Regions from separate parts of the Acetobacterium sp. KB-1 genome, predicted to be linked through region 1. Evidence: riboswitches for the same ligand, from Rfam matches in the RefSeq annotation. Region 1 holds a riboswitch; each other region holds the start of a gene.

Region 1 (7,448 bases):
TCGGATCAAAGGCTGACATGGCATCCTGAAGGATCATTGCGATCTGTTTGCCGCGGATCTTTCGCATCGTATTTTCATCCTCTTGCAACAGATCCCTTTCGCTGTCCTGAGACTTAAAGACAGCGGCGCCCTGACTTTTGAGCCAGGGATTGGTAATTCCCAGCAAGGCTCTGGTAATCATCGATTTACCACTGCCACTCTCACCGACAATCCCCAGACAACTGTTTTCTACCACAGAAAAGCTGACATCATGGATGATTTCATCCTGATCCCGTAAATCGGTAACGCTGAGATTTTTTACATCCAGTAATACCCTCATTGGGTCACCGCCTTTTTCCGGGCAAACAGGGAATCAAGCAAAGAATATCGCTTTGTACTAAATCCCTTATTGATTTTGGGATTTAGGGCCTCCTGAATACTGTCGCCGAGAAAATTAAAGGCGGCCACCACCAGAAAAATGGCCATCCCCAGTGCCAGCATCTGGCCGGGATTGGTCGTCATGACATTTTTAGCTTCATTGAGCATCATCCCCCATTCGGCTGTCGGCGGCTGAACCCCCAGACCCAAAAAGGAAAGCGCCGAAATATTTAGAATAATCGCCGCTGTATCCAAGGTGGCCAGCACCGCAATATCACCAATAGCGCCAACTAACAGGTGTTTTCTGACAATGTGCCAATTTGAGCAACCGGCGACCTTGGCAAAGCGGATATAGTTGCTATCCATAAACGAAATGACAATCGAGCGAATCATCCGCACATACCAGGCCCATTTGGCAATCACCGTTGCCAGAACGATATTGGTGATCCCCGTTCCCAAAATCCCCACAATCGCAAGAATCAGCACCTCACTGGGGAAGGATAACATGATATCACAGATCCGCATAATCACATCATCAACCGTTCCTCTGAAATAGCCGGCAATGACCCCCAGGACAGTACCAATCAGAATGGTGACAATCATCGTCAGCACCGAAACGAGGATCGTCACCCGGCCGCCATATAAAATCCGGGAATAAACATCCCGGCCCAATTGATCCGTGCCAAATAAATGGGCCAGCGATGGGCCCTGAAACTTATCAATGATGTTCTGAGCGGTAGGGTCATAGGGCGCTACCAAGGGTGCCAGAACAGCCAGACCAATCACCAGTAAGAGAAAAAAACTAACCCCCATCGCTAGGCGGTCCTTTCTGAACCGATTCCAAAATCCTGCCATCTCACGTCTCCCTTCTTCTCGGATCAATCCAAACGGATCCCAGATCTACCAGTAAATTACAAAATACGAATAACACCGCCATGATCAGCACATAGGCCTGAATCATCGGAAAATCCCGATTGAAAATTGCTGTCACACAGAGCCGGCCGATTCCCGGCCAAGCAAAGATGTTTTCAATCACGACGGTCCCGGCAATCAGCTTGGGAATCGACATCCCCAGGGCTGTTAAGGAGGTTTGCAGGGAATTTTTAAAGACATGTTTCATTATCGTCTGTTCCTTTAAACCCCGTACCCGACCATAAAGCACATAATTCTCCCGCTTGTTCTGAATCATGTTGTTCCGAATCAACCGGACATAGGTGGCAATATATCCCAGTGACAAGGTCACCGCCGGTAGAATCACCGAAGCCGGAGACGTCATCCCACTGGTCGGCAGCCATTTAAGCTTCACGGCAAAAAGCCACATCAGCAGAATGCCCGCCCAGAAGCCCGGAATCGCCGTTCCCACAAAAACAATCCCCCGCATCGTTTTATCCGTGATGCTATTCTCTTTCACAGCACATAACACCCCGGCTGCCACCGAGATAATAACGATGATCAACAGCGAAACACTGGCCAGATAAAGAGTCGGCGGCAATGCCTTGGCGATTTCTTCACCGACTGGTTTGTTATTGGCATAGCTGTTACCAAAATCACCCTGAAGGGCATTGCTAAGCCAAGTCAGATAGCGGGTCATAAAAGGGTCATCGAGTCCTAATTGCTCCCGCATCTGGGCAATATTCTCTGCGGTCGGGGTGACCTCATTGACCCGAATGGCGACTTCGGCCGGATCACTGGGGCTTAAATTAATTAATATAAAGGCAAAAAAGGAGATTCCGATTAAAATCGGAATCATCCACAGGAGCCTTTTGACAATGTAATGCTTCATGGTCTTACTCCCCTTTATTTTTCCAGTTTGTTATTCATAACTACTTGGAAAAGTACATTTTTTCAAATGGTATTTCATATTGAGAATCGTTAAAGGTTACCCCATTTAAACCATCGATGGCCACCGCTTTGGTTTTTGAGTAAGAAATCGGTATATACACATACTGGTCATTAATATAGGTTAGCACCTCTTTGTACATCTCGGCCCGTTTGGTGTCGTCAGCTTCAATCATGATCTTGGTAATGGTTTCATCCAGCCACTGTTTCTTTTCCAGTCCAACCTGAGCCTGATAATCGCCATGGGCGGGAATTCGCCACGATGAAACATAAGATTGGGGATCGTAGGGGGTTCCCCATGACAAAGAATATTGAAGATCAAAGTCGCCGGTTTTCTGACGATCCAGGAAGGCCTGTTTTTCTTCTCCAAGAATATTCATCTTGATGCCAACGGCGGCCAGATCGGCTTGAATCGAGGCGGCAATAGTACCTTCCTGGGCATTTTTGGAATTATAGGAAAGGGTGATTTCACATTTTTGGCCATCTTTTTCGCGAACCCCATCAGTTCCCAGCTTCCAGCCGGCTTCATCTAATAATTGTTTAGCCTTTTCCTGATTATAAGAAATCGTTTTTAAATCAATGTTACAATAGGGGACCTCTTTTGATAACAGCGTATCCGCCTGATCTTCAGATCCGTTTAAAATTCCCTGAATGATATTTTCCTTATTGACCGCATATTCAATCGCTTCCCGAACTTTAATATCTTTGGTAATCGGTGAATTACTATTGATGAGAATCGCTCTGGACGCTATCGGTTCACTGATATAGGTTTTGTAGGCGCCTTCATCTTCCAGTTTTTTATACGAATCCAGATCAACCTGATCACCATCTGCTCCGAAGAGTAAATCTACTTCGCCGTTCTGAAGGGCTAATAAAATTGTCTGAGGATCTGGCATGACCTTCCAGTTAACGGTTTTTATCTTCGTTTTTTCGCCCCAATAATTTTCATTCTGGGTAAAGGTAGCGTACTGGTTATCAACATGCTCGGATAAAACCCAGGGACCGGTGCCAATATAACCACTCACGCCTTCTTCGGTGGTGCCATTAACAAAACAATTGGGTGAAATGAATCGGAACGGCCGGGTCAGACCCAACTCCACCAGGGTGGGGTAATAGGGTTGCTTTAATACCAATTTGTAAGTGTGCTCATCGACTACCACATTTTCCTTGATCTCATTGACCATATCCAGCCAGGCATGCCGTTCCAGATTTCCGACGATGGCATCCATATTCAGTTTGACTGCCTCGGCATTAAAGGCCGCACCATCCGTAAAGGTAACTCCTTTTCGCAAATGGAAGGTATATTCCAGTCCATCCGCAGAAATTTCCCAACTTTCCGCCAGTGCCGGCTTCACTTCGCCGTCTTCATTTTTCGTGAGACCTTCAAAAACCATGTTTTGAGCTGACATCTCACCCGAATACAGATGCGGGTTAATGTCCCGGATATCCTTGGTACAGGCATAATTTAATGCTTCTTTAGTGGAAACATCAGAGTTTGCCGAGGTGCTGCTACATCCTGCAAAAATACCGGTACACAGCACCGCGGCGACAAGTACCGCTAAACCTTTTTTTAACTTCATTTTCTTTTCTCCTCTAAACTACTTGTTTTATTTGATCAACTTCCAGTTTCATGCCATTGTCTTTTGTAGCAAAGAACCTGAGCTTTATCACAACATTAAAGATTTGTATTTTTGAGGAATTTTTTCCATAAAAAAACCCCACCATCTCAGAAAAGATAGTGAGGTTGCAAAAAAAGCCTGCTAAAAAAAACACCTCCTCTATCACACGTAGAGATTGAGTAATTAAAGCAGGCAGGTCTTCTGGCTAAAGCGTCAACATTACCTCCTGCCTTCCCATATCATGGTGGCATTCCTGGAGGAACTCTTCTCATACAGCGGCGGGACCGCGTGGGATTTTCACCCATCTTCCCTTTTCACCGACCTGTAATACATTGGATTACTGCCGGCACCTGTTTTATTAATATTCAATTTAATTATAAGCCGGTGTTTTAATAAAAAATAATCAAAACACTAAAAAACAGAAACAATCACTTGTCTTTCATTGTTTCTGTTTGTCATTTTAACACGTTTAATCTGCTTTCGCAATCTTTTTAAACCGATATGATATTCTTTTTAAGAATACCTTTATATGCCAGAGAAGTTTACCTATAAGATTGACTCAATGAGTTTTTTAGTATAATCCTGTTGAGGATTTATGATAATCTCATCCGGCGTTCCTTCTTCCACCACATGACCATGATGCATCACCAGAACCCGATCACAGACTTCCTGGACCAGGGCCAGGTCATGACAGATCATGAGTTGTGACATTCCCAACTCTTTTTTTAATTGCGTCAGCAGTTTCATAATTTGGGCTTGAACCGTCACATCAAGGGCGCTGGTTGCTTCGTCACAGATCAGTAGTTGGGGTTTGATGGCAATGGCTCTGGCAATGGAAGCCCGCTGACATTCCCCGCCACTGACCTGATGGGGATAGCGGTCGGTAAATTCAGGGCCTAATTCACAGATGTTGAGATATTTAATGGCTCTCACCCGGGCTTCCTCACGACTGATCCCTTGATTGATCATACTCTCCATGATGCCATCTCCCAGTTTAATCCGGGGATTAAAAGAATCCACTGGCATCTGAAAAACCATTTGAATGTCCCGATAGACCTCCCGCTGGGCTTTCCCGCTCAGACCAATAATGTCTTTTCCACCCAGTCGAATTTCGCCTTTATCAGCCGCTTCCAGACCGGTAATCATTTTTGCCACGGTGCTTTTCCCGCTACCGCTTTCCCCAACCAGAGCCAGACATTCCCCTTTGCAAAGATGAAAGCTGACATCATCAACTGCATGAATGCTTATTTTTCCCTTATGATAGGTTTTACTTAAGTTGCTAACTGCTAAAAGCTCACTCATCTTTCACCTTCTCCGAATTCTTGGGACGGCCTGAATCAACGCTCTGGTGTATGCCTCCTGGGGATCATCGATGACATCCCGGGTATCTCCATACTCCACCAGACGACCTTGACACATCACCGCTACCTTATCGGCCATGTAAGAAACCACCCCAATATTATGCGTGACAATGGCAATTCCGGTTCCAAATTCATCCCGTAGCGCCATCATCTCTTTGACAACCTGAGCCTGAACCGTCACATCCAGAGCCGAGGTGGGCTCATCGGCAAAGAGCAGATCGGGCTCCAGAATCATCGCCATCACAATCCCCACCCGCTGATTCATACCGCCCGATAACTCAAAGGGATAACTGTTTAAAATACGCTCACTATCTTTGAGATTAATCTTGTTAAACAGGGTATCCGCCCGCCTCCTCACCTCTTGACGGTCCTTAAAACCATGTTGTTCCATGGTTTCATAAAGCTGCTCACCGATCGTTCTTATCGGGCACAAGGCACTGCCGCAGTTTTGAAAAATCATGCCCATTTCCGGTCCCCGCATGGTTCTGAGCGCTTCAGCATCGAGGTCAATCACGTTCTGGCCTTTGTAAAAAATGTCGCCACGATTAACCCGGCCGGCGCAGTCCAATAAGCCCATCGTCGCCCTGATCAGGGTGCTTTTTCCGCTTCCCGATTCGCCCACTATCCCCAGAATCTCGCCCTGCTTCATCTTCAGGTTAACACCGGTGACCATCGGCTGTCCGTCATAGGAAATTTCTACATTTTGAAGTTCTAATAATGGTTGCTGCATCGTTTTATCCTTTTGATCGGAATTTTTTTCTCGGAGTTTTTTATGCTCAATTTTTTATGCTCGCATTTTTTATTCAGTGATATCCAAATCGGCGGTAATTTCGTAGTAATCGGATGGGTGGGCAGTAAAACCAGTCACTCCTTTTTTCATAACGAAGGACATTTTTAAATGCGATGCATAAATATAGGCGTTATCATTTAAAATCTGTTGTGCAATTCGAGTGGCTAAATCACTGCGTTTTTCGACCTCAAATTCATTTCGCAGCTCAGCAACCAGGGTTTCAACCGTATCATTATGGTAATGGCCGCGGTTGTAATCAGAATTGTCAACAACATGGGTGGTGAAATAGTATTGTGGGTCTCCGGTTGGTGCGGTTACAAAGGCATTGGCAAAAACATCATAGTCACCGGCTTTTAAGAAATCCTTATAGCTGTCAGTCGCATTGACTAAAACGTCGATTCCGACTTGCTTATAGGTTGCCTGAACCGATTCTGCCAGTAGCGGCAATTCCTGTCGGGAGGTATAGGTCAGCCATTTAATCGAAAGTTTCTGACCATCCTTTTCCCGGATACCATCGCCATCGGAATCAACCCAGCCAGCTGCATCCAGAACTTTCTTGGCCCCTTCGATATCATAGCTGGCGTCCTTAACTGCATCACCACCAAAGGTGAAGTTAGCTGGGAATGGCCCAACCGCCGGTGTTCCGTTTCCATATAGTAACACTGAAGTAAAGCCATCTTTATCGATACTCATGGCCATCGCTTGACGAACAGCATCATCCTTAATCACGGCTGAATTATAATTCAAAGCCGCCTGGTAAACTCTTGAAGTATTGGTTGAGCTAATGGTATAGTCATCGTTATTCTGAAACAATTCCAGGCTGGCATAAGGCAGACCCTGCGCCGCATCAATTTCGCCGCTTTGAAGAGCCATCGTCAGGGTATCGCCATCGGTGATACTCTTGACATTGACAGTACCAACCTTTGGTTTTCCACCCCAGTAATCCATATTGGCTACCAGATTAATTTCCGTATCGGTGATTGTTTTTGCCACATAGGGACCCGTTCCGACCACGTTTTTATCAGCAGTAACGCCGGCTTCCATATCGATAATACATCCATAAGGGTCACACAGGTAGTTGACCAATGCCGGAGACTTGATTGCAGTTGTGATCGTAATGCTTTGACCATCAGCGCTAATGGATTTGATTTGCAAGTCTTTGGGCGCTCGATCATGAACAGCGATCAGATTATCCAGACAGGCTTTAACCGCTTCGCCTGTCATTTTCTTGCCATTCGAAAAGGTTACATCGTCTCTTAAATTAATTTTTACCGTAACATCGTCCAGCTGCTCAAAATCGGTAGCCAGCCAGGGTTCCAGTTCCATCTTTTCATTGAATTTAAACAGCGTTTCACCGACACCATAACGCAGTGTCGACCAGCCGATATATGATTCATGGGGGTTCATTCCCACATTCGAATTACCCACACTGTAGGCCACCGTTCCGTAATTAAAGACCTTTTCTTCCGCACTTTTGGTGCT
Region 2 (7,448 bases), 320 kb from region 1:
AATCTTTAACCATCTGGTCATAAACCTTGGCACCTAATAATTCCATTGACACTTCATCCATAATATCACCAGGCTCGACATCCTTGAACTGATCTGGATAGAGCACCTTTCCAATTGAATAAGCATCAGCAATGGCGACTTCAACATTTGTTCCATATAAAATATAAGGTAGAATCATCTCAACATCATTGTTTTTAAAAGCGCTGAGACTTTGATAATATTCCGGATTTGTCGACATATCCGCTTTCACTTTTTCAATCCCGTCAAAATCGATGAATATCTTGTTGGGATTCCATTGCAGCAATTGTTCTTTATCAATCATCATACTACCGGTTTTTCCCGTCTGATCCACAACGTTTATTGCACCAACAGCCACAAAAGGCGGATACAAAGCTCGGGTACTTTCAATTCCCTGGGCGCCTTTAGATCCCAATGCCCCAACATAGGAGGTTACCTTTGCACCATCATCGATCCCTTCTGTTCGCTTTTTTAAATCAGCTTCATAACCTTTTACAAAATCAACCACTTCCGTTGCTCTTTCGTCGGTCCCCATAACCTGGCCAATAACTGCCAACGACTGATAAAGAGTATCATCAAACAATCCCGAAGAACCACTGCTCAAAGCAATTACCGGAATACCCGTTTTGTTTTGAAGTTCATCTGCTGCCGCAGTATCGGTGGCCAGGGTTGTAAAGATAACATCCGGCTCAACCTTAAGAATCTGTTCCGGATCGAGAGTACTATTCGGACCACCAGCCCCAATTGTGGTCAGGCTGGTAAAACTGGGGTTGGCAATAACATAAGGTTTGCCCACTGACGACTTTTGATCAATGCCTTCAATTCCGACAATTTTTTTTACATCACCAACATAGGTATATAAACGTAAGGCCCCAACTCCGGTTGCCACAATTTTTTCCGCTGGTCCTGCTAATTCGACAGTCCGACCCAAGGTATCGGTAACCGTGATCATTTCATCTGCCGTTGTCCCCCCTTCGGTAGAACAGCCCGCCATCATTAAAATCAACACCGCCGACAACACCAGAGCTAATATTCGTTTTCTTTTCATCGCTTCTCCTCGCTTCTTTTATATTGGAACCACAACCGAACGATTGTTGACTTGCTCAACCGTTACGTCTACCCCATATACTTCTTTTATATTTGCTTCGGTAATAACCTCCTTCCCACCGGCAGCATGGATAACACCGTCTTTTAGTAAAATATACTGATCGGCAAAGCGTAATGCCAGATTCAGATCATGAATAGTTACCACCGCCGTGATATTTTTAAGGTAGGCAATTTCTTTGATCAATTGAAGCACCTCCAATTGATTTTTTAGATCCAAGCTGCTCGTTGGCTCATCCAGCATTAGCACATCAGTTTCCTGGGCTAATGCCCGACCAATTAACACCTTCTGATATTCGCCGCCGCTTAACTCATCGACATTTTTTAATGCAAATTTTTCCAAATTTAACATCTTGATGGTCTCATTGACAATATTTAAATCATTCTTCCCCACATCCCATTTGATATAAGGTTTTCTACCAATCAGAATCGAATCAAAAACTGTCGTGGTTGTACTTTGATTACTCTGAGAAACATAAGCCACTCTCTGGGCCAGCTCACTCTGCTTAAACGCTTTAATATTTTCCTGATCAATTAAGACACTCCCGCCCTGGGGCTTCAAGATTTTGTTAATACACTTAAGCAAAGTCGATTTCCCGGCGCCATTTGTTCCCAGTATCGCCAAACATTCCCCGCGCTTCATGGAAAAAGAGATCCCTTTTAAGACGTTTTGGCAAGGATAATCAAAAGCCAATCCTTCAACTTGTAAATTCAACGACGTTTACCTCCTTTAAGTAAGAGATACAAAAACAGGGGTGCCCCTAAAAATGATGTCACTGCTCCCACTGGCAATATAATGGGGGAAATAATCGTTCGGGCAAAGGTATCCGAGACCAGCAACAAAAGCGCCCCCATTAAGGCAGAAATGGGAATCAGAAAGCGATGATCCCCGCCGATTATCCGCCTGACCATCTGTGGTGCCACCAAACCGATAAACCCAATCACACCAAGAAATGATACCGTCACTGCGGTAATCATCGATGATACCAGCATCCCGCCAAATCGGGTTTGCTCGACATTGACCCCCAAACTCTTAGCGGCATCGGCACCATTGTCCAGTGCATTATAATCCCAACGCTTCATCATAAAGTAGATCATCGCAAGACCCACCACCGCAGCCAAAATATAAACCTCTGTCCAGCCAGCCCGACCCAGGTCCCCAAAGGTCCAGAAGATAGCGGCAGCAATCTGCACTGATTCAGCAAAATACTGAATCAAGGTGGTGCCTGCTCCAAAAAGAGAGCTCAGTGCCACCCCTGCCAGAACAATAGACTCCGGCGAAAAACTGCGCATTCGGGACAGCAGCAAAATTATCATGGTCGCTCCCATGGAAAAAGCAAAGGCAAAAATCGTTACCAGATAAGGATTGTTGACAATAATCGGCTGCGCTGCCGAGCTTTGCACCGTCCCAGCCCCCAATACAATAATAGCGATATTGGCACCAAAGGCAGCTGCACTGGAAATCCCCAAGGTAGAAGGCGATGCTAACGGATTTCTTAAATTATTTTGCATCACACATCCGGCCACTGCCAAACCTGCACCGGCAATAACCGCGGCCAAAACTCGGGGCAGACGAATCCGCCATACTACTACACTAGAGATTTCGGTACCAATGCTCATCAGGGTTTTGACAATGTCGGTGGGATCCAATTCCATGGCCCCACTATTCATGGCAAAAATGGCTACCACCAGCAACAAAGCGCAAAGAATGAGAATCAACACGGTTTTTTTGCCCGTGAATTTCTGGTATAATTCCAGGCTGTCGCCCTCCACCTCAATCACGGCACTTGGTTTTTTTAGCATCTTTATCTCCCGTCTATTTGAGCAGACAGAACAGACCACAGCAATTGACCGTTTTTGGAATAGTTTATATCTTCAATCTGTCCGTCTTTGCTTTTATTCTTAAGATAATCCCGAATCGTCTGTTTTGTCTCTTCATCGGTAGCCCTTAACATATGGGCATAATAATTGGTTGCTTTTTCCAGCTCCCAAATCTTTGTCTGTTGATTCTCACTATGTCGAAACTCCGGAAAAAAGCCCATATCCCATAATATATTAAAGGCGTAATATAAGGTATTCCGGTAGTCAGCGGTGCGGTTTTCTTTATTCAGTGCCACTCGTAGTTCATTTCCAATTTTATCTTCTTTGATCAGGTGTCCGCTCATAAAACAATAGCCTTTGGAGGCCTGATTCATTTTTTTTAATTCCTCGGGGCCGCTAATAGCTGGGCTCATAGAAGCAAAAACGAGATCAAAATAGCCTTCCCATCCTTCTGCGGCCAGATCCGCCTTTTCCCAGGGCATAACCTTAAACGTAAAAAAATCAGCCTTTACACTGGCAGCATTTTCCTTTGTAAAATCAATCATATTAGGGGAAATATCAATCCCCACTACTTCACAGCCCATTTTTAAGAATTCTTTGGAATAGCGCCCAGCACCACATCCGATATCCAGTACTCTCGCTCCCGGGAAAATAGCATCCTTGCTTTTTAAAAGCGACAGCACCGGATCATCAGCCATTTCCCTCTTTCCCATCTCATTAAACTCCGAAGCCCGATCATCCCAAAACTGCTGGGTTTCATTTAGATCCGTCTTTTTCTTGTTGTCAACCCATTTTTCCTCAAAAGTCATCGCTTCTCCTCTTTTCTTTTTTCATTATTTTAAACGCTTTTAATTTCTTTAATCGCTTACCCTGGGCAAACAAAAAAAGAGCTTCTTTTATTAATAAAAGAAACCCTTCCCATCTCAAGGTATTCTAAATCATGCGGCCAATCATCCCCTGGCATATTTTTTAAATCAAGGCAGGTCTCCTGACTAACAGTTCATCCTATTCTCACCTTCCCAGGCTTTAGCCCAGTGGTTTTTTAAGAATTCGTCCCTGTTCACAGTGGTGGGTCCGTGCTTTCTAAGCTTCCCTATTCTCCGATCTTCATGATCGGCACCTTGAATGATAAGTTATTAAATTAAACTCATTTGATAAAATCAACGCCCAAAATTTTTTAGGCTAACGTTTTCAATAAGTTGTCTGTGTTTTTATGTTACAAACCACTAACACGTTTTTGACATAATACCATTATAATTTTTTTATGTCAACCACAAAACTCTATATTCTGATCTGTTTATAAGAATTTTATCTGTGAAAAATCAATACAGCCATCGTCACTGACCATTTTTGAATCGGCGTGGACATACTCAATTTTTCCGACAAACATTTCGTGAGAACCGGTGACAATTGAGTCTACAATGCTACATTCAATATTAACTGGGCAATCGGCAAGAATCGGAGCATTGACAAATTTAGCTTCTTCTAAATTGACCTTCATCACCGCCAGCTTATCTTCATCGCGTTTGCTGTGGCTACCCAAATATTTAAAGGTTTCTTCATAGGCTTGATCAACCAGATTCACCACAAAACAGCCGGACTCTTTAATCAGATGATACGAATACCGTGAGGGTACAATCCCGACCATGACCATCGGCGGATCATAACTGCAGTTTCCGCAATAGCCCACCGCCAGGGCATTGTTTTCGCCATTTAATCCCCGACAAGATACCAACACCTTAGCCACTGGATTTAAACACGACTTCATATTTCCTTTTACTTTGTTCATCATTTTCTCCTTGTTCTTTTTTATTTTTAAATAATAACCCGGCTACCGGTTGCCAGATAATTAACCTGTTCTCCCAGCATCATTTTTAGGATTTGATAAGGCTCTTTCCCAGTACAATGGCAGGTGTAATAAATTATCGCAGTTTTTTTGAGTTCGTTACCAATTTCCTCAATCAATTCTTTTGCCTCCGGTTTTTTTCGGGTGCGATTATAAAGATGAAATCCCCCAATGACAACAGTCGGCTGCATATCATAGTTTGATGCCATATGATCAAGAATATTAACGACTCCCTTATGAGCACAACCTGCCACCAGCACGACCTGATTTCTTTCCCGGATGATCAGGTTCTGTTCATGACAAAAATCATCTGCCATCCGTAGCCCATCTTTTTCCATCAGCAGGTCAGCGTTGGCCGTAGAGCAACAGCGTTCTCCCTGAACATTTGAAAAAATGCACAAAGCATCATCGATGACGAAATCCGCTGCCAAAAAGATAAAGCGCGGATTAGAAAACAGTTCCTGATCCAGACCGATATAGGCCTCCCCGTCTGCTCTTTTAGAATAATGATTTTCAAAGGCTTGACCATTGATATAGATTGCGGCCTTATCATTGATCTTAAGAAATGTTTCTAAACCACCACCATGATCATAATGACCATGACTAATGACCAGGGTATCCACTTCGCAAAGGTCAACCCCCAGTTTTTTGGCATTTTCTGCAAACAGACCGCTGGCACCCACATCAAATAGCAATTTATGGGTTTCGGTTTCAATGTATAAACTCAATCCATGTTCATTTTTGAATTCTTCAGACACCGATGTGTTTTCAGCTAATGTTACAATTTTCATGCCTTCACCGGTTTCCATTCTTGCTCAATTGGAAACATCCCTTCCGTATTAATTTCCTTCGATTTCTTTACGTTGCTGATCAGTTGCTTGACCTGGTTCATCAAGATTCTCAGGTTCATGCGTCGATTTGCTTTTCGAACTTCTGCGACAACCGCAGCCACAACCTTTTCCACGGCGTTTGGCGTTAATTCCCGAGCAACGTCCCAATCCTTTTCCACTTTTTGATCCCTGACCATCCGGTCCGGTCCGATCTCTACCTGGCATTTTAAGGACTCCTTTATATCTTATTGGTATATGTTACTTATAATATTTATTATAAATCTTATAAGTAACATATGTCAATAATTATTTTGAATCATTTTAATGTTGATCGGTTAATCAAATAAACACAGCATCTGAAATAAAAATTCCCGGCGCTGTGTTTATTCTAGTTTATTTCATTTTTTCGGTCCACATTTTTACGTTTCCCAATGATCAGTAACCCCTGTGGCACTAAAGCTTCACTAAAATTTTCCCCCGACGGGAGACTGCATTTGTCTTAAAAACCCCCGCTTCAGCCCGTTCACTAACAAAAGCCGCTACCTTTTCTATCAATCCGGTGGTATCCTTACCCAAAAAGCTCAATCGCGACATCAGCTCTTCCACAGCATCCTCAACCGAGGATTCTTCCGGATGCACATCCTGTTGCACTTCAAAAGCCAGACTGTACCCCTGGGCATAAAGCCAGTTCAGATTATAAATAATATCGCTGCGCCATATTGGTATTTCTTCGCCATAAAGTTCTTTCCAGAGTTCACTGAAGGCTTCGCTGTCCCGTCGTCCCGCCCAACCGCTATAATAAACATACTTTTTTGCACAGCTCATCGCTTTTTTAAACAGCTCGGCATTATGAACCCCAGGGCACATGGAAATAAATACCATGTCAAAATTCTCCTGCCAGCCCATCTTTTTTACATCCACTTCTTCCCAGGGCATTTGAACAACTTCCAACCCTGTGATTGCTTCTGTTTCAATGCGTTCTCGGATGGTTGACGACATCCCCAGGGTTGGTTCCAGCGCGGTTACCCGAGCCTTCTTTTCTGCAAACGCACAGGAAAAAGCCCCCGGCCCGGCACCAATATCCAGAATCGTCATGCCTTCAAGGGATAGCCCCTGATTTTCAAACCAGTTGATCACATCGCCGGTTCTTTTTTTACCCCGCCCGCCTTTCACATTGTTTTTAAACTTTTCAGCCCGTTTTTCCCACAGCTCAACACTATGAGCAAGCCCATCACTGCCCGGTTTTTTGCCATACAGCTTAGCCTTGTCCCAAACCGCTTCCCAATAAGTTGCTTCTCTTAGTTTTAAAATTTCTTCCATTATTTCTGCCTTTCTATTCTTATCATTTTGTTCATATTAAAAACTTTTATATCAGGTCGCTGAATGATTCTTTGAGCAGTTGTTTAGTATAAACATGCTCCGGATTCCGAAAAACATCACCGGATACTCCATGTTCCACAATTTGGCCCTGATACATCACATAGACCTTATCAGCCACCTTTCTGGCCAGATGAAGATCATGGGTGATATAGAGCATCGCAAAACCATGACGATTCTGCAGACCTTTAAGTTCCCGCAGTAAACTGGCCTGGGTGGATGGATCCAGCATTGAAGTCACCTCATCGGCAATCAGCAGCTTTGGTTTTGTTATTAAGGCTCTGGCAATGGCCAAACGCTGCCGTTGTCCGCCACTCAGTGCCTGACAGTTCCGCTCTAAAAATTCATCTGAAACGGGCAATTGAACGGCCTCAAGTGCTTTTTTTACCGCCTCGTCCCGTTCTTCCCTTAATCCCCATTTCATAATATCCAGCGGTTCTTTAACTACATCC
Region 3 (7,448 bases), 1.8 Mb from region 1:
CCGATAACCATCCAGCTAGAGTCAACGTCAAATTTGTTTTTGAACCGGCAGAAGAAATCGGGAAAGGGACCAGTTTCATGCTGAAGCAGGGTGTTTTGAAAAGTCATCCTGTCGATGAATGTGTGATGTTTCATTTTGTGAATAAAGAAAATGCCGGGATGGAAGTGAATGATGGGGTGGCGTCAGCTACCCTGGGAAAAATAAATGTTCGGATCAAGGGGAAATCCACCCACTGGGCGGATAATACCCGCGGTATTGATGCCATTATGGTTGCCGGTAAAGTCATTACGATGGTTGAGATGCTGAATCAGACCTATCAATTGAATAATCCTTTCCGGATCGGCTTGGGAACCATCAAAGGTGGGACTTCATCATCCGCGATGGCTGGCGAAGTCGTCATGAACGGAAATATCCGGACAGTGACAAAAGCAGAATACGATGAGATTGGTGCAGAGCTGTATCATCGTCTTAAAGAAATAGAAAAAGAAGTTGGCGCAGATATCGAATTACATATCAATAAAACACCGGTACTGCCCATTGTGAATGATCAGAAACTGATTCGCCGCGCGATTAATGTGGGGCAGCAGGTCTGGGGAGCGTCATTTTCGCTGGAAACGACAGTTTATCTTGCCGGCGATAATGCTTATCAGTACTTAGAAGAAGTGCCAGGGATTCTGATGATTTTTGCAATGCCCGGAGATGTTAGCAATCCATTGCACAATCCGCATTTTGTTTTAAATGATACCTTTCTGTGGAAGGCTCTGGAAACCCTTCATGGCTTTGTATTAAAAAGTAATGAAGAACCAGGATAAAACCATTGTCTGGAGGCTGTGCTGTTAAAGCTATTATTTGAATAAGATAAAAAAACCGAAGATCCTAAATTTTTTAGGCATCTTCGGTTTCTGTTTAAATGGTTATGGATTGGTGATTTTATAAGTCAAGAGCCGCATAATAACCATGCTGAATGGCGGTTTGAACTTTGCCCGGTTTGACACAGTCACCGATGGGCCAGAATTCCATGACGGAACCACGCAGTGCTTCAACATCTTCTGATTTGGATTTCATGCCAGCTGCACAGAAGATCGTGTCCGCCGGGAAAACCACTTCATTGCCATCTTGATCGACCGCAACAACACCAGCTTTGGTAATGGCTTTAACCGTAGTGTTAAGACGGATATCCGCACCATCGCGAAGATTTATATTTAAAGCCATTTTATGGAAAGCATTGGCATCGACGGCAAAATCATCCCGGCATTCAATTAGGGTGACGTCTTTCTTTTCGCGGAGGAAGTGAATGGCGGATTCACAGCCAACCAGACCAGCGCCGATGACAACCACTTTCTGACCGATATTCGGATTTTCTTTGGCCAGCTCTGCGGCATAGATGACACGTTCGTCATCAATTCCAGGAATGTCCAGAACCAGTGGGTCCGAACCCAGGGCACAAATTAAGGCATCTGGTTTAATTTCGTCAACAAGTTTGGCATCAACTCGGGTGTTTAAGCGGATTTCGACGTTATCCAGTTGTTCCAGCTGATGGATTAACCATTGGCCAAATTCAAAATAGTTTTTCTTGAAATCAACATGAGCCTCGCAAAGAATCTGGCCGCCCAATTTGTCGGTGGCTTCGCAGAGAATCACGTTGTGACCGCGTTCGGCCGCAGTAATGGCTGCCTGCATACCGCCAGGACCGCCGCCGGCAACCAGGACTTTTTTAAGTTTCGCTGGGGCCGCTGGTGGCGAGAAGTACAGTTCTTCTTCTCCGATAACCGGGTTAAGGGCACAGGCGGTATCACGGGTCATAATGATGGTGTCAAAACAGACGTGACAGCGCATACATTTACGGATGTCTTGATCACGGCCTTCCATGGCTTTTTGCGGCAGGAACGGATCAGCCATCAGGCCACGGGCCATTTCTACAATATCGGCCTTGCCGGAAGCGATAATTTCTTCGCACAGGTCCGGATCGGTAATGGCACCAACTACTGCTACCGGGATGTTGACATGCTTTTTAATCGCAGCGGCATATTCGACATTGACACCATGTGGCAGGAACATATCCGGATGGGTACGGACAAAGGTTTCGCCGATTTTTTGATTACCAGCGCTGACGTGGATGATATCCACATATTCCTGAACGTATTTAGCGATTTCGATGGCTTCATCCAAACCATGGCCTTCTTCAAAAAGCTCCACGGCATTCATTCGGAATTCAATCGGGAAGCCCGGTCCGACGGCTTCGCGGATCGCTTTTAAGACCATTACCGGGAAGCGCATGCGGTTTTCAAAACTGCCGCCGAACTGATCGCAGCGGGTGTTTGTCGGCGAAATGAACTGGCTCAGCAACCAGCCATGGGCGGCATGCACCATTAGCATTTCAAAACCAGCGGTTTTAACCAGGCGGGCACCATTGGCAAAAGCTTCCACTAATTCCATGATCATTCCTTCATCCCATGGGCGTACGACAGTACCATCTGCGGCTACTTCATAAAGCGGTCCATAAGGGATATTGGTGGGATGGGGATTTTCCAGATTGGGCAGACCGGCAAACATTCCGGCATGGCACAGTTCAATGCTGGGGATTGAACCATGGCGTCGGATGGTTCGGGCACAATGGGTCAGGGATGGCATAATCAGAGGATTATCCAGCGCCAGTTCCTTGGTATGACCACGACCGGTGTCCAGCACATTGGCAACACCAACGGTAACATTGGCAGCGCCGCCTTTGGCCCGCAGCTCAAAAAAGGCAATGTTTTCCTGAGTTAAGGTAAGTTCCGGGGACAGTTCCTGCAACGAGATCGGTGCCGAAAAAATCCGGTTTTTGTAGGTGATGTTTCCAATTTTGATGGGGGAAAAAAGATTGGGGTACTTCAGGTTCATAAGTAATTCTCCTCTTAATTGTAATGTGGATAAATAATTACAAGTATTTTGTTAAATATTTATCATTGTAAACGAATTATATCATTCGGCGGATTTAGTGTGAAATTCAAAAAAGACCATGATCTATTCCAAAATAGAATAGTCCTTCTTGTATTCTTTAGCTTAAGACGAATAATATAAGATTAAATATAAATGAAGGTTTCTTGCCGGAAATTTATTAATCAGGTAGAATAAAGAGAGAAAGTTTCCAGATGTTTCAGGCGATCGCGTTAACCGCGGCGATTGCTGATGAGAGGACCTACAAGCTCATCAGCAGCTTAATCTGGAAAAGGAAAGGAAAAATCGATGCGAATTGATTTATTGAAAGAGTTTATTGCGCTTTCCAGAAATCTTAATTTCAGCAAAACGGCAGAGGAAATGTTTATTACCCAATCAGTATTGAGTAAGCACATTGCCGCCCTGGAAGAAGAAGTCGGAGCGTCTTTATTTACCAGAAGCCACCACCATTTGGAACTGACCGTGATTGGCCGGATCTTATTGACCGAGGCCAATATTATTGTCAATCAGTATGATGAGAGCATGAAAAAAGTAAAAATGGCCGTCGCCGGGCTTGAAATGGAATTACGAATCGGTTATCTCCATGCCCACACCAGGGAAATTCTGGGACCATCGGCGCAATTATTTGAACAGGCCTGTCCCCACGTTAAACTGACTTTGCTTTCCTGCGATTATGGCGATCTACCGCAAAAATTAAAGACCAATGAGGTCGATGTTATTATCACCCTCGATTTCGACCAGGAGCTGCTCAGTTCCTGGTGCGATACTTATAAATTATATCCCGATGTGCTGCGGGTGGCAGTCAGCAAAAACCATCCGCTGGCCAGAAAGAAAAGTGTGGCCATTGATGAACTCTTTTCACAGCGGATTCTGCTGCCGGCCAATGACAAATTCAATGGCTATGCAACCTATATGAATAAGGTTTTCAACGCCGAAAAAATACCCCCGAATAAGATGCTCCGTTATGAGTGTATCAGCTCATCCTTATTGATGGCCGAAGCCGGGGATGGAGTGGCGATTATTCCCGGAAAGCTCAAGTTCTATGCCAATGACCGGATCCGCTGCATTCCTCTCAAAGGGGATCAGTACCGATTTGATGTGATCGCAGCCTGCCGGAAAGAAGATAAGAGCCCGGCGATCCGCAAGTTTATTCAGGCCTTGACAGAAAGTCAGCAAATGAAGGAGGGGTAAGCATGGCTCTTAATCAGAAACAAATTTTGTAAAAAATTGAGAAAAACGATCTAAGACAGGTTGCTGTTTTGAATCGTTTTTCTCAGGAAGGGTTATTTTCGGATATTATTGATACTAATCTTTGTTCAGCTACAATGAAATTGTAACACCCTTGGGTCACTTTCTAGTTGACGTTATATTAGAAAATCATCTGAACGAAATATTTAAAAAATTTAGAAAGCTATAAATATAGTAGTTTATACTTTTTAGCGTAATAATACAATTTAGCGTAAATGGCATTACGCTAAATTGTATTATTTTTTGCGTGCTTAGACAAATAAAAACTCAAATATTAATACAATTAAGGCCGCCTTGTGATGAGGTGGCTTTTGTATTTTTTGAAAGAAAGTTAAAATTAAAAAATAATGTTATTGACATATGTTGATAATACTTTACAATTATGTTATTATAAGAGTAATTAAATAATTGTAATAGGATAATCGTTTCTGAACGATTAATAAAAGGGGAAGTTAGGTGAAAATCCTACACGGTCTTGCCGCTGTAAAAGTTTAGTTTTTTCAATAAACCACTGGGAAACTGGGAAGGTGAAAAAATGGGAATGCTTGAGTCAGAATATCTGCCTATTATTGTATCACAAGTACTCTACAAGTAATGGAGATGATTTTATTGTATAACATATAAACTCTTAGTTTTTAGTAGAAACTAAGAGTTTTTTTGATAAATATCTATAAAGGTTGTTAATCGTTTAAAAATAAAGCTATTTTTGACATTAATAATAAATAAAAAAGCAGGAATGTGAATAATGGCAGGAAATATTTTATGAAAAGTAAATGGATTAATTTGATTCTTATAATTGGACTGATTGGACTTGGGCTATTTGCAATAAATGTTGGTAAAGTGAATCTAACGGAAATAGATTCTGAGATTGGGAAAACGATTTTTTATAAAATTCGTTTTCCCAGAGTGTTGGCGGCGATATTTGTGGGAAGCGCATTAGGGTCAAGTGGTGTAATTTTACAAGGCTTACTCCAAAATCCTTTAGCAGATTCCTATACCTTAGGAATTTCATCAGGAGCCGCCTTTGGAGCATGTTTGGCAATTTACGTTAATATTGCCTTTGGGGTGGCACTGCCAATTCAGATTTTGGCAATTGTCTTTAGTTATGTTGTAATTGCAATTGTGATGTGGTTATCACGAGTAAAAGGCACCTTGGATTCGGCTAATGTAATCTTAGCTGGAATTATTATTGGAAGCATTTTTTCAGCAGGAATTAGCTTATTAAAGAGTTTAGCAGATGAAGATGTTGTTGAAATGGTCTATTGGTTGATGGGAAATTTAGCATCAAAACCTATTGAAAAAGTATGTGTTGTTGCGGTTATTACTGCGATTGGATATTTTATAGCATCCCGGTATATGGAAGAATTAAATATTCTTACATTAGGAAGAGAAGAGGCCAAATCCGTTGGAATTGCTTATGATTTTGTATATCGTTTATTATTATTGACAGCTGTCACATTAACCGCATTTGCAGTATCATTGTGTGGCATTATTGGATTTGTTGGTTTGGTTGTACCACATTTATGTCGTATTTTTGTTGGCGCAGATAATCGTAAAGTATTGCCAATGAGTGCCCTTTTAGGGGCCTTGTTTTTATTATTAGCTGATACTATAACCCGAACTGTTTTGCAACATGAAATACCAGTTGGGGTATTAACGACCATGGTTGGAGGGCCGTTTTTTATTTATATTTTTATTATGAAAAAGAGGTAAGCAGGATGATAAATATGAAAAATATTTATGTGAGTTATGGTAAAAAGAAAATCCTAAATGATATCAGTATTGAGTTTCATCCTAATATTTTATATGGGATTATTGGACCAAACGGGGTTGGGAAATCGACGTTACTTAATGTTATTTCAAGAGATATTCCAATGAATTCTGGGGAAGTGCTACTCAAGGGAAAACAACTAGGTGATTATTCTCAAAAAGAAATGGCGAAAGAATTATCATATATGAGACAAAGTACAATTGTAAAGTTTCCGTATACTCTAAAAGAATTGGTGTCAATGGGCCGCTATGCTCATGATAGTATGAGTCGTGAAGATAATGACATAATTATTAATACACGGATTAAAGAAAATGATTTAAGTGAGTATTGCGATAAACCGTTAACACAATTAAGTGGTGGTGAAGTACAACGTGCGTTTTTTACCAAAGTATTAGCCCAAGAAAGTAATGCGATTTTAGTGGATGAAGGATTATCAAATGCTGATATTTTTTATAAGGTGAGATTTTTCAAACAATTGCGTTCGGAAGTTGAGAAAGGTAAATTAGTGATCATGGTTATTCATGATTTATCCTTAGCACGAAAATATTGTGATGAATTAATTATATTAAACCATGATGGAATTTATGATTGTGGTAAAAGTGAAGAGGTATTAACCAGTCAAACATTATACGATGTTTTTAAAGTCAAAGGTGATTTTTTTAATCATTCTTTGGTCTTAGAATAGTAAAAAAAGGGGAGAAGAAAATGAAACGATTTAAAGCAATAGTGGCATTATTTTGTGTGTTATTAACAGGACTAATGGGGTTGACAGGGTGTTCAACGACAGAAGCGGTTCAAACAACAGGGGATTCAGAAATAAGATTTATTGATGATAGTGGTGTAGAAATTTCTTTGAGTGAGCCAGCAAAAAAAGTTGTATCACTTTATTCAGCACATACTGAAAATCTTTTTTCAATGGGTCTAGATAGTGAAATTATCGGGGTAGGAACCAGCGATAATTATCCTGAAGCAGTTTTAGAAAAAGAGCAATTTAGTTATAAAGATGATCCGGAATTGTTAATTGCAGCTGATCCAGATGTTGTAATCGCACGAACAATGATTGTTGAACGTTATCCAGATTATGTAAAAGCGATTGAAGATGCAGGGATACCTGTTATTAATTTATATTGTAGCAAGTTCGATGATTTTGATAATTATATAACGCGATTAGCAATGATTGTTGGAAAAGATGCGGAAGGAGAAGCGTTATTAGAGAACTTCCATTCTCAAATTGATGAAATACAAAAAAAAGGAGAAGGAATTGATCCTAGAAAAACAGCTTATTTTGAAAGTATTGGTGATAAATTTAAAACGGTAACGCAAGATTCCTTTGCTGGAAAAGCCTTAACTATAATTGGGTTAAATAACATTGCGCAAGATATCGAAAGTGATGGTAGTGCAACAGTTGTTGAATTTGGCGAAGAAAATTTATTATCAAAGAGTAATGAAATTGATGTCTATATTGCACAAGAAGGAACAATGAACAAGTTGA
Region 4 (7,448 bases), 590 kb from region 1:
AAAGTGGAGCTAAGTAAAAATGAGTTTAAAACCCTTCAAATTTTACTGGAAAATAAGGGCAAGGTGGTCTCTCGGGATGTGATTATGAAACGGCTTTGGGACAGCGACTGCTTTGTGGACGATAACACCTTGACGGTAAATATTGCCAGGCTGCGCAAGAAATTGGAAACAGCCGGGCTGGCCGATTTTATTGCCACTAAAAAAGGCGTCGGCTATTTAATTGGGGATTAATCGAGGTGTAAAATGAAAATATTATTTGTATTGGGTGCTTACTTGAAAAGTCGGATTAAGGTAATGGTCGCCTTTGTCTTATTCATACTTGTCTTTGCCATGGTATATGCCCTGTATTATTTGCCGCTGGAGCCGATTGTTTATAGTACTGAACTGGTTATGGCTCTGGCCGTTGTTTTTGCCGGTCTGGATTTTGTGCAGTTTTATCAAAAGCATCAGCGCCTGACAGAGGCGATCAGTAGGGCCACCGCTGGGGTGGGGGAATTACCAAAGCCTCGGGATTTGCTGGAAGTAGACTATCAAACCCTGACCCGGGTATTGGCGGAGAATCGGGCTGAGCTGATCTCCCAGTTCGATAACCGGCAAACGGATATGATTGACTACTACACCTTATGGGCCCATCAGATTAAAACCCCTATCTCAGCAATGGGACTGTTACTTCAGACGGAGGAAGGTGATAGGGAACGCACCAGCACCTATGCCCAGGAACTTTTCAAAATTGAACAATACGTCGAGATGGTGCTCCAGTATTTAAGGCTTGAAAGTATGTCATCAGATTTGCTGTTGGTTGAGTATGATTTGGCAGACCTCATCAGACAGGCGGTGAAAAAATATAGCATTATTTTTATCAATAAAAAAATATCGTTGGAGTTGGAAGAAATGAATTGCCGTGTTCTAACCGACGAAAAATGGCTGATCTTTGTTCTGGAACAGATTATTTCAAACGCTCTGAAATACACCAATCAGGGGAAGATATCCATTTATTTGGATGAACATTCAGAAAAAAACCTAATTATTTCTGACACCGGTGTTGGAATCAGAGAAGAAGATATTAAACGGATTTTTGATCGGGGCTTTACCGGTTACAACGGCAGAATGGATAAAAAATCTACCGGCATCGGTCTTTACTTGAGTCAGCAAGTATTAAATAAGCTCTCCCACGTAATTACTGTAACCTCCCAGGTGGGAAAGGGCACCCGAGTCAGCATTGATCTGGCCACTAAGCGGTTTGAAGCCTTATAAGACAACCTTACAAAAGTGTAAGATTAGAAGTCGAAATGTAAGTCGAAGCGATGGCAGGGCAGCTGCGTTTCCTTTATACTTTAGTTGTCGATAAGAAAATTTCAAATCATAGAGGGAGAAAAATAATGCGATTACTCGAAGTAAAGAATTTAAAAAAGATCTATACCACCCGGTTTGGCGGGAATCAGGTACAGGCGCTGTCTAATGTTAGTTTCTCGGTTGAACAGGGCGAATACGTGGCCATCATGGGAGAATCCGGTTCAGGAAAAACAACCCTGCTCAATATTCTGGCATCGCTTGATAAACCCACCAGTGGGGAGGTGTTTCTGGACGGTAAAAATATTGTCACTATCAAAGACAGTGACATTTCGGCCTTTCGTCGGGATAATCTGGGTTTTGTCTTTCAGGACTTTAATCTTTTAGATACCTTTTCGATTCAGGATAATATCTTTTTGCCGCTGGTATTGGCTCAGAAAAAATTTGAAGAAATGAACAGCCGGATTAAGCCCCTTTCGCAGCGATTAGAAATCGAGGAACTGCTACAAAAATTCCCCTACGAGGTTTCCGGAGGGCAAAAACAGCGGGCCGCAGTGGCCCGGGCACTGATTACCGAGCCCAAACTGGTGCTCGCTGATGAACCCACCGGTGCCTTGGATTCCAAGGCGGCGATGAATCTGCTAAAGATCTTTTCAACCATCAATGACCTGGGTCAGACGATCCTGATGGTTACTCACTCAGTGGCAGCAGCCAGTCATGCCAACCGGGTGTTATTTATCAAAGATGGCGAAATATACAATCAGATCTATCGGGGTTCGATGAGTAACGACGACATGTATCAGAAAATATCCTTTACCTTGTCGATACTGGCAACCGGAGGTGAGAACCTTGAATAAGTTTTTTTATCCCAAGTTGGCGCTGGTCAATTTAAAGAAAAACGGGAACACCTACATCCCTTATATACTGACTTGTATCGGATCGATTATGGCTTTTTATACCATCGTTTCAATCCAAAGCAATAAGGGATTAGACGCAATGCAAGGTTCGGAAAGCTTGAAAATATTATTATTCCTCGGGATTATTGTTATTGGCATTTTTGCGGTGATCTTTCTCTTCTATACCAACAGTTTTTTGATTAAACGACGAAAAAAAGAACTGGGATTATACAGTATTCTGGGAATGGAAAAGAAGCATATTGCCAGAGTGTTATTCTATGAAACGCTATTTGTGACGGTAATCAGTTTGAGTTTAGGGCTCCTTGGTGGGGTCCTGATTGGGAAACTGATGTTTCTAATCCTTCTTAACCTTGCTCATATTAAAAGTCCACTTGCTTTTAAGATTGATCAGATGGGTTTGTTATATACGACGGTTGTATTTCTGGCTATTTTTGGCTTGACCCTATTAACTAATTTTTTGCAGGTAAAGCTTACCAACCCCATTGATTTATTAAGAGGTGGGGAGCATGGTGAAAAAGAACCAAAATCTTCATGGCTGATGACGCTCATCGGCGTGATTTCGCTGGGAATTGGCTATGCGATTGCTTTATCAGTGCAAGATCCCATTGAAGCGATACTGCTTTTCTTTGTGGCCGTTATTTTTGTCATCATCGGAACCTATGCTTTGTTTACAGCGGGGAGCGTCACACTGCTAAAATGCTTGAAGAAGAATAAAAAGTTCTATTACCAGTCCCGAAATTTTATTTCAGTTTCCGGGATGATTTATCGAATGAAACAAAATGCTGTCGGTCTGGCTAATATTTGTATTCTCAGCACCATGGTATTGGTCACGATCTCCACGACGGTATCCTTATACATCGGTCAGGAAAGTATGCGGCGGGATTACTATCCCATGGATGTGAGCTTTATTGGTGCGGCTGAAACCACCGATTTTTCGGAGATTGAAAAAATTGTTGTAGCCGAAAAGACCAGTGCCAAGGTGGAAACAACAAATGAACTGTCTTTTGATATGAGTACCTTTACGGCCTTTAAGGAGGGCAGCCATTTTCTGCCGGATATGGTAACGGATGAGAACTTGGATCTAACGTATTATAATACGATCAGTAAGATTACCACGGTACCGCTAGAAGATTACAACCGGATGACGAATCAAAACAAAACCCTGGCAGAAAATGAAGTAATGATTTTTTCAGCCGGTGAGAATTACCAGGAACAAACCGTGGTTTTTGGCGAAAATCTGTTTTTGGTGGTTGAACAGCTCGAATCAGTGCCGATGGACTTCAAAAAGAAATTGATTACCGGAAATAGCTATTATATCATTGTCAATGACGAACAGATGATGTCGACTATTTACACGGCCATGAATGCCAATAAAGACAATGCTGACAGTGAGTCACCAGCGATTCATCACGCCATGATGTTTAATCTCAGTGGCAGTGAAGATAATATTAACCATTTTTCAAAACAGGTGAGGGCTTCGGTTAGTCAGCTCAATCCGGATATTGAGATAAGAAATATTTATGAATCACTGGCAGAACTTTATGGAATATTTGGTGGTTTTTTATTCCTGGGTGTATTTCTGGGCTCCCTCTTTATGATGGCCACGGTGTTAATTATCTATTTTAAACAGATTTCTGAAGGTTATGAAGACAGCGAACGGTTTGTCATTATGCAGAAGGTGGGGATGGATAAAACCGAGGTTAAAAAAACTATTGGCAAGCAGATCTTAATGGTATTTTTTCTGCCCCTGGCCGGAGCCATCATCCACGTGGCTTTTGCCTTTCCGGTTATTACTAAAATGTTAGCCGCCTTCCGGCTGACCAATATACCCCTAATTCTTTTATGCACGCTTGTGGGGGTTGTTGTTTATGCTTTAGTGTATACTGGGGTTTATCTACTCACGGCCAGATCCTATTATAAGATGATTCATTAATAGTTACAACGATTGGTTAATAAGAATCCCTCCCAGTTCATTTAATTAAAAGATCAGTGTTGCCTATCGTAATAGGGGCAGTTAATGGGCCTTATTGAAGGTTTGTAAAAAAATAGAGGGAGGCATCAAAGCTACATGTAAAACTGCTTTTAGCCTTAATTCACTTAAAAAAAACTGTACATTTATCGTATCCATGTTATAATATAACCACAATTAAATAAAAATGTAAAAAATCATTTAGGATGAAAAATTTCATTGAGGGAATCTGGTTAGAATCCAGAACGATCCGGTCACTGTAATTAGTTATGTCTCCTTAAATTGGCCACTGGGCACGTTTTGTCTGGGAAGGCGAGGAGAATAAAAGCTATAAGTCAGGAAACCTACTAATATGATGTACTAAAGTGTCCTTCCAGGGAAAAGGGAAGTTAGTAACATTAACAAAAGTTGGTTCTTGGTGTGAATCATAGAATTGATGGATATGTGTAATGATAAAACCTTTTTTCCCATAGTATTGTGGGGAAAAGGTTTTTTTTCGGTAAATTATCATAAAATGGAGGTTAGCATGGAGAAAATGAAAAAAACCATGACCGTTGTGGGAATCGCGTTTTTAATGGTTGTTTTGGCTGCCCAGCCTGTAAACGCTATGCATATTATGGAAGGCTTTTTACCCATTGGTTGGGCTGTTTTCTGGTGGGTGCTAGCCCTGCCGTTTATCGCCTTCGGACTCTATCAGGTTGGGAAGATATTCAAAGACAAACCTGAGCAAAAAGTTCTTTTAGCCATAGCAACGGCTTTTACCTTTGCCTTATCAGCGTTTAAACTGCCTTCGGTAACGGGGAGTTCTTCTCATATGACAGGGATCGGCTTGGGCGCGATCCTCTTGGGACCCTTTGCCACTGTAGTAGTTGGTACCATTGCGCTTTTGTTTCAGGCGCTGCTGCTGGCTCATGGCGGGCTGACAACTTTGGGTGCCAACGCCTTTTCGATGGCAATTGTCGGATCTTTTGTGGCTTACGGGATTTACAAAGGGCTGTCAAAAATCAATGTTCCCAAAGCCTTAACCGTTTTTTTAGCCGCCTTTATTGCCGATCTGGCAACCTATGTAACCACCTCCATCCAGTTGGGACTAGCCTTTCCGGACCCGGTCGGGGGGATTGTAGCTTCCGTTGTTAAGTTCTTAAGTATTTTTGCGATTACCCAGATACCACTGGCAATTATCGAAGGCATTTTAACCGTACTGGTGGTTAACGCCATTTACCAATATAAAGAAAAGGGGATTATTTCAAATGAAACTCTCACCGATAACTAAGGTTGTTCTGATTTTATTAATTGGCGCACTGATTATTATCCCTCAGATTGCTTTGCCGGACGCTGAGTTTTCAGGCGCAGATGATGCTGCTGGAACAGCCATCACCGCAATCGATGAAAATTATGTGCCCTGGTTTGAAAGCTTGTTTGATCCCGGCGAGATGGAAGAAAACCTATTCCTCTTCCAACAGATTTTAGGTGTCGGCGGTCTGGGAATCTGCTTTTTCTACCTTTATAAAAAGTCGAAAAAAAATGAAAAAGCCGATAAATCAGTGTAAATAGTAAGATAAAGCAGTACCGACACTTGTTACATCATGTTGTGACCTAGGGGTCAGACCCTGTGCATCAAGGCGGACACGGCGGGAGCCTGTCCGAGCTTGCAGTATACATCAGATTAACAATTGGTCGGTACGGGAGTTTGTCACCAACCTGAAGTCCGGCGACTTATATAAATATTAACTGCATCTTAGAAGGAGACAACCATGATTGATCGTTTTGCCCATACCAATAAACTAAACAATGCCAATCCTACTGTGAAGGTAGTGGTTTCGTTAGTCATGCTCCTTTCGGTTTTCTTCATCAATGAACCCCTGTATATGGCAGGGGTTTTTGGTGTTATGGTGGGGTGTACCCTATTGTGGGCAAAAATTCCGGTGCGGATTTATCTGCATACCCTGATTTTTGACTCCCTCTTTATTATCCCCGGAGCCCTGGCGTTATTGTTTACCATCGCCAGCGGAAGTCGTGGTAGTGGTGATTATTTATTTGCATTTAACTTTTTTCAGTTTACCATCGGTATCACTGCCACCAATCTGGTGCTGGCCAGCCTGGTTTTCTGTCGAGCGATGGCAGGAGTTTCCTGTATGCTTTTTTTAATTTACACAACCCCGGTGATGCAGATCGCCGGAGTCATGAAAAAAGCCCATATCAGCAATACTTTTTTAGAAATATTTGTTTTAACCTACCGCTTCATCTTTGATTACTGGGATAAACTTAAAGTCATGGCAACTGCCCAGGAATTGCGGTTTGGCTATCGCAATTTTAAAGTTGCCATCCAATCCATTGCAATGATGTTAAGCAATTTGTTTCTCATGGCCATTCAGAGCTACGAGGAGATGACACAAACCCTGGAATTAAAGCAATATCAGGGAGATTTTCATGTAAGCTATCGGAAAGGTCTGAAAAATGATTAAAACTAATAATTTGACATATCAATATCCGGACGGCACTAAGGCCTTAAAAAGTGTCTCTATTGACGGAAGTAAAGGGAATTGCATCGCCCTGATCGGTGAAAACGGAGCTGGAAAATCGACCTTGATGTCGGCGCTGATTGGGTTGATCAAACCAACGGAAGGAACCGTTTTTTTTAAAGAAGAACCCTTATCCTATAAGAAAAAAAATCTCTATGAATTTCGCAAATCGATTGGGCTGGTGATTCAGGAATCGGATAAGCAGGTCTTTTATTCCGGCATATATGATGATGTGGCCTTTGCTCTGAGGAATATGGGCATGGCTAGTGCGGTCATCGATGAGCGGGTGAAGGCGGCGATGGAAGCCACCGGCATCACACTTTTGGCCGATCGGCCAGTGCATTATCTCAGTTATGGGCAAAAAAAACGGGTGGCGATGGCCGGGGTTTTAGCCGTCGAACCGGAGATCATCCTGATGGATGAACCCACCTTAGGGCTCGATCCTAAAAGCAAGGCTGGGGTCAAAGCGATCATCAAAGGGGCACTGGCTAAGGGCATCAAGATTATTTTATCCAGCCATGATATGGATTTTATTTATGAATTTTGTGATTACACCTATGTGCTCCATCATGGCGGCGTGCTGGTAGAAGGTGAAACCACTGCGGTTTTTAAAAATACTGAAGCCCTGGAAACCGCCAGTTTGGAACAGGCAACCATGACCCGGCTGGAACAGTGTCTGGGGATTAAAGGGTTTCGCAGCATTGCTGCCCTGGAAGAAGCAATCAGAAATCAGAAAAAGGAGGTTCAAGT

Evidence for each region. A riboswitch is a leader RNA that binds a small molecule or an ion and turns the genes downstream of it on or off. The one in region 1 is predicted to bind cobalamin.
Region 2: it holds a riboswitch for cobalamin, as region 1 does, so the genes downstream of both, DOZ58_RS13705 (bifunctional 2-polyprenyl-6-hydroxyphenol methylase/3-demethylubiquinol 3-O-methyltransferase UbiG) here and nikA (nickel ABC transporter substrate-binding protein) in region 1, are expected to answer to the same signal.
Region 3: it holds a riboswitch for cobalamin, as region 1 does, so the genes downstream of both, DOZ58_RS03905 (iron ABC transporter permease) here and nikA (nickel ABC transporter substrate-binding protein) in region 1, are expected to answer to the same signal.
Region 4: it holds a riboswitch for cobalamin, as region 1 does, so the genes downstream of both, DOZ58_RS09575 (energy-coupling factor ABC transporter permease) here and nikA (nickel ABC transporter substrate-binding protein) in region 1, are expected to answer to the same signal.

What each region holds. Positions count from the first base shown of each region.
Region 1 covers NZ_CP030040.1:2,634,585-2,642,032, forward strand. The annotation lists gene DOZ58_RS12165 (ABC transporter ATP-binding protein) at 1-319, opposite strand, end outside; gene opp1C (nickel/cobalt ABC transporter permease) at 316-1,212, opposite strand; gene opp1B (nickel/cobalt ABC transporter permease) at 1,214-2,140, opposite strand; gene nikA (nickel ABC transporter substrate-binding protein) at 2,181-3,776, opposite strand; cobalamin riboswitch at 3,989-4,184, opposite strand; gene DOZ58_RS12185 (ABC transporter ATP-binding protein) at 4,362-5,117, opposite strand; gene DOZ58_RS12190 (ABC transporter ATP-binding protein) at 5,121-5,906, opposite strand; gene DOZ58_RS12195 (ABC transporter substrate-binding protein) at 5,976-7,448, opposite strand, start outside.
Region 2 covers NZ_CP030040.1:2,955,715-2,963,162, reverse strand. The annotation lists gene DOZ58_RS13720 (iron ABC transporter substrate-binding protein) at 1-1,066, opposite strand, end outside; gene DOZ58_RS13715 (ABC transporter ATP-binding protein) at 1,085-1,837, opposite strand; gene DOZ58_RS13710 (iron ABC transporter permease) at 1,834-2,925, opposite strand; gene DOZ58_RS13705 (bifunctional 2-polyprenyl-6-hydroxyphenol methylase/3-demethylubiquinol 3-O-methyltransferase UbiG) at 2,928-3,752, opposite strand; cobalamin riboswitch at 3,904-4,082, opposite strand; gene DOZ58_RS13700 (flavin reductase family protein) at 4,241-4,735, opposite strand; gene DOZ58_RS13695 (MBL fold metallo-hydrolase) at 4,759-5,580, opposite strand; gene DOZ58_RS13690 (DUF5320 domain-containing protein) at 5,629-5,844, opposite strand; gene DOZ58_RS13685 (methyltransferase domain-containing protein) at 6,073-6,939, opposite strand; gene DOZ58_RS13680 (ABC transporter ATP-binding protein) at 6,986-7,448, opposite strand, start outside.
Region 3 covers NZ_CP030040.1:832,533-839,980, reverse strand. The annotation lists gene DOZ58_RS03920 (M20 family metallopeptidase) at 1-812, shown strand, start outside; gene DOZ58_RS03915 (FAD-dependent oxidoreductase) at 931-2,880, opposite strand; gene DOZ58_RS03910 (LysR family transcriptional regulator) at 3,226-4,128, shown strand; cobalamin riboswitch at 4,584-4,767, shown strand; gene DOZ58_RS03905 (iron ABC transporter permease) at 4,948-5,898, shown strand; gene DOZ58_RS03900 (ABC transporter ATP-binding protein) at 5,913-6,641, shown strand; gene DOZ58_RS03895 (ABC transporter substrate-binding protein) at 6,662-7,448, shown strand, end outside.
Region 4 covers NZ_CP030040.1:2,047,140-2,054,587, reverse strand. The annotation lists gene DOZ58_RS09595 (response regulator transcription factor) at 1-231, shown strand, start outside; gene DOZ58_RS09590 (sensor histidine kinase) at 244-1,254, shown strand; gene DOZ58_RS09585 (ABC transporter ATP-binding protein) at 1,380-2,147, shown strand; gene DOZ58_RS09580 (FtsX-like permease family protein) at 2,140-4,140, shown strand; cobalamin riboswitch at 4,362-4,543, shown strand; gene DOZ58_RS09575 (energy-coupling factor ABC transporter permease) at 4,712-5,449, shown strand; gene DOZ58_RS09570 (energy-coupling factor ABC transporter substrate-binding protein) at 5,427-5,726, shown strand; gene cbiQ (cobalt ECF transporter T component CbiQ) at 5,931-6,641, shown strand; gene DOZ58_RS09560 (energy-coupling factor ABC transporter ATP-binding protein) at 6,634-7,448, shown strand, end outside.